Regions from separate parts of the Alkalihalobacillus sp. R86527 genome, predicted to be linked through region 2. Evidence: riboswitches for the same ligand, from Rfam matches in the RefSeq annotation. Region 2 holds a riboswitch; the other holds the start of a gene.
What was found. Region 2 has a riboswitch for thiamine pyrophosphate ahead of thiE (thiamine phosphate synthase). Riboswitches for the same ligand answer to the same signal wherever they lie in the genome.

Region 1 (2,206 bases), 980 kb from region 2:
GTGGAATCGATGATAAACCAACAAAGTTGAACATGAGCGGTTTGCTACATTATTCTGTTCAAGTGTTGTATCCAAGGCTTCTGGAGGCGAATATTGAGGTTTCAACAGATATTTCTTCCGATTTAAGCGTCTGTGGAGTAGAGGAACAGCTAAAGCAAGTCTTCCTAAATATCGTGATCAACGCAATAGAGGAGTTAAACGAGAAGGAGCAAGAGCCTAGAACAATTAAAGTGGTGGGAATGGTTGATAATGATTTCGTTATTACATACATCTCTAATAATGGAAAGCCAATTCCGTCTCATCTTGTAGAAAGTATTTTCGAACCATTTATTAGCACAAAAGAGCTTGGAACAGGCCTTGGACTTTCAGTATGTAAACAAATTATCGAGAAGCACAATGGAACGATAACCGTTCATTCGGATGAAGATGAAACGACTTTCATTATTAAACTTCCACATACTAGTTGACAGAATAGTAAAGGAATAGTAGTTTAAGGATAATCATATGAAATGCTTATAAGTCCACTAGGGGAGTCATGTGACCATGACTGAGACAGGTATACCTGGACCCTTTGAACCTGATCTGGTTAGCGCCAGCGTAGGAAAGTGGAGACGGATGCAAACGCAACCGCTCCATTTTTGGAGCGGTTTTTAGTATGCTTCAGAAATGTAGATGTTCGTGCATGTGGGCTCCTTTCCTCATTATCAGGTGGATGATAAGCGGGAAGGAGTTTTTTTATATGTCATTTACAGATCAAATTAGAAGAGAAGCAGACCCTATCTTTGAGGCGATTTACAAGCATCCATTCGTTAGGGGCATCGCGACAGGTCATCTAGGAAAAGAACAGCTCATTCATTATGTGAAACAAGATTTCGAGTATTTAAATACGTTCGCGCGTATTTATGGAATCGCCCTTTCGAAGTGTGGAGAGAGAGAAGAGATGGAGTTCTTTAATGAACAAATTTCATTTGTTTTAACTAGCGAAGTACACCCACATACGAATTTTTGTAATGCAGCAGGCGTGACATACGAGGAGTTACAAGGGTTTCCGCTCGCTCCCACTGCACACCATTATACGAGGCATATGCTAGATGCGGCTCATACTGGTTCATTGGGCGATATCGCGGCAGCATTGCTTCCTTGTCCATGGACGTATCAAGAAATCGGCCAGCGCCTTATGGAAGACATTGCCCCAAATAGCGATCATCCATTTTATGAATGGATCACGTTTTATGGCGAAAAAGAGATGGCGTCCGTTACAGAAAAATTAAGGGTGATCGTAGACGAGCGAGCAAAAACAGCCACTGAATCTGAACTTCAACGGATGAGAGATTACTATATTCGAAGCTGTCAGCTTGAGTATGGATTTTGGGAGATGGCCTATACGATCGAGCAATGGCCAGTTCCAATGATGGAGAGTGAGCGGATATGAATCGTTTAAAACTTTCAGATATTCTTATTACGATTGTAATCGCCCTTGTTTTTGGGATTATTTATAAGCTTTGGGGACCGGTTTATAGTTTAGTCAAACCATTCGGACTTCATATCGGTGATGTTGCTTATGGCATGTGGTTTATTGCTGGAACGGTAGCAATGCTTATTCTTAGAAAGCCAGGAGTTGCTTTACTTGCAGAAACAGCTGCAGCATCAGGTGAATTCCTTGTAGGTTCAGAGTACGGGTTGTCTGTTTTGTTATATGGAATTGTGCAAGGTCTTGGGACAGAGTTAGTGTTTATGTTGTTTGGCTACAAGCGTTATACAGCATTTGTAGCAGCAGTAAGTGGAATTGCTGCAGCAGCGGGCTCGCTGATCATGGATGTCGCTTACGGGTATATTTTGGATCTCGCTCTATGGAATCTGATCTTACTGATTTCTGCGAGGGTACTTGGTGGGTTGCTCATCGCTGGGATCTTTGCTTATTTCCTTGTTGAGGCTCTCGAAAAAACAGGAGTGACGAGCCTTGTAAGACCAGCAAGTGACGAGGACTTCAACGCACTCGATAAGTAAGGAGGAGTTTTATGAAAGTCGGAGTGACAAATTTAAGAGTGAAATATTCAGGTTCTTCTGAGTTGCTCTTTAAAGACCTTTCTCTTCATATCCAAAAAGGTGAAAAAGTACTGTTACTAGGTCCGAGTGGCTGCGGTAAATCAACGCTACTCCAAGTACTATCAGGACTTATCCCTGCTGCAGTACCAGTTCCAATGAA
Region 2 (2,206 bases):
AGGCTTCTTGTGTGGAGGGGATCGAATATGAAAGTAAGGGTGAAGAGCGGAGATACAATGTGGAAGTATAGCAGAGTGTTTCAAATTCCACTCCGGCTAATCATTGATAGCAATGATTTAGAGGATCCAAACCAGTTAGTCGTTGGTGATATGATTAATATACCAGGATACGTAACCAAAAGGTATACAATAAAAAATGGGGACACCCTATGGAAAATTGCAGGTTGGTATGACGCACCTCTAGATGGAATCTTATTAATAAACGACACGAATCCTTTTGCATTACAAGTTGGAGAGAAAGTGAATATACCAATTCGAATGATATGGCCACTTGTTAATCCAGAACAGAACTATACGTATGAAATCATGGTAAAGGATATAAAAAAGTTGTTAGCTGTTTATCCCTTTTTAAAACGTGCTGTTGTTGGTGAATCTGTTATGGGAAAACCAATTCCAGAATTACAAGTAGGGATCGGTTCAAAAAAAGTCCATATGAATGGCTCTTTCCATGCCAACGAATGGTTAACAACGCCATTGTTGATGAAGTTATTAAATGATTATTTAATGGCTCTCACGAATACTCAGGTGTTAAGTAGTGTGTACTTGCCTCCACTTTACGATTCCACGTCCCTGTCAATTGTACCTATGGTAAATCCAGATGGTGTTAACCTTGTTATTAATGGTTTACCTGAAGAAGAACCTTATCGCACGTTAGCTAACGACATAAATAACGGAAGTGACAACTTTGATCGTTGGAAAGCCAACATTCGCGGTGTTGATTTGAATAATCAATATCCAGCAAAGTGGGAAATAGAAGCGGAGAGGAAACCGAAGAAACCATCTCCCCGTAACTTTCCAGGCTATGAACCTTTGAGTGAACCAGAGGCAATCGCATTAGCAGATCTTTCAAAACGAAGAAATTTTGACAGAGCTCTCGCCTTTCATTCTCAAGGGGAAGTCATCTTTTGGGGGTATGAAGGACTTGAGCCGCCAGAATCTGAAGTTTTAGTTAGGGAATATTCAAGACTTAGTGGATATCGGCCAATTCGTTATGTTGATAGTTTTGCAGGATATAAGGACTGGTTTATTAAAGAGTTTAGAAAGCCAGGATTTACTGTTGAAATAGGTAAGGGCGAAAGCCCGCTTCCTTTAAGTCAGTTTGACAAGATCTATAACGATACGATTGGAATCTTTCTCTCCTCTTTATATATGTAAATGACTTGTCATCATCGCGGTTGTTTGCCATAATAAAAGAGAACTTAATAATTTTGACTAGGGGTGCCTACGTTTCGGGTAGGCTGAGAATAGGAAACCGATACTTCCTTTACCCTTGAACCTGATCTGGTTGATACCAGCGTAGGGAAGTCGGTAGCGGTATTTAATATGATAACTGCCCTCATTCCATACGCGGAATGAGGGCTTTTTTATATTGTCAGGGAAATGGAGGAGAAAAAATGAAAGATTTTAAACTATACGTGATTACTGGTGAAGAATATCATCCTGGTAGCAGTTTGGTAGAGGTGATGGAAGAATCCATTTTAGGTGGTGCGAAGATTATTCAACTACGAGATAAGAAAAGTAGTAAGAAGGTTATTTTAGAAAAAGCTAAAGTGCTTCGAGAATTAACGATTAAACACAACGTTACCTTTATTGTAAACGATCATATCGATATTGCCCTTGCTGTAGATGCGGATGGTATTCATTTGGGACAGGATGATTTACCAATATCCGTAGCGCGAAAGATCATTGGCTCAGATAAAATTATTGGAATATCGACTCATAAAATAGAAGAAGCTCGTCAGGCACAAAAAGAAGGTGCAGATTATATCGGCGCAGGTCCTGTTTATGCAACAAATAGTAAAAGTGATGTGGTCGATCCTGTTACAACCTCATACATTCGAGAAGTTGCCTCTGAAATTTCCATTCCATTTGTAGCGATTGGAGGCATTAAGCTTCATAATGTTGACGAAGTGCTTGCTGCAGGCGCATCCCGAATCTGCGTGATAAGTGAAGTTGTAGGAAGTTCTAATGTTCGTGGCACTAGTGATGCATTTATTCAAAGGATCACGAATTCAAGGGAGGTTAATCATGAAGCTGCATATTAACGGTGAGACGTATAATCTTGATGTTACGACTATGGAAGATGTGATTGAACATTTCCAATTGCAGAGCGGCTTAGTTGCAACAGAAGTAGATGGAACGATTA

Region 1: linked by a shared signal. The riboswitch ahead of tenA (thiaminase II) and the one ahead of thiE (thiamine phosphate synthase) in region 2 are both predicted to bind thiamine pyrophosphate.

The regions. Positions count from the first base shown of each region.
Region 1 is NZ_JAXHBW010000001.1:2,468,906-2,471,111, reverse strand. It holds gene SJY16_RS12685 (histidine kinase N-terminal domain-containing protein) at 1-467, shown strand, start outside; TPP riboswitch at 517-621, shown strand; gene tenA (thiaminase II) at 740-1,432, shown strand; gene SJY16_RS12675 (ECF transporter S component) at 1,429-2,007, shown strand; gene SJY16_RS12670 (ABC transporter ATP-binding protein) at 2,019-2,206, shown strand, end outside.
Region 2 is NZ_JAXHBW010000001.1:1,493,767-1,495,972, forward strand. It holds gene SJY16_RS07590 (M14 family metallopeptidase) at 28-1,215, shown strand; TPP riboswitch at 1,265-1,380, shown strand; gene thiE (thiamine phosphate synthase) at 1,455-2,105, shown strand; gene thiS (sulfur carrier protein ThiS) at 2,089-2,206, shown strand, end outside.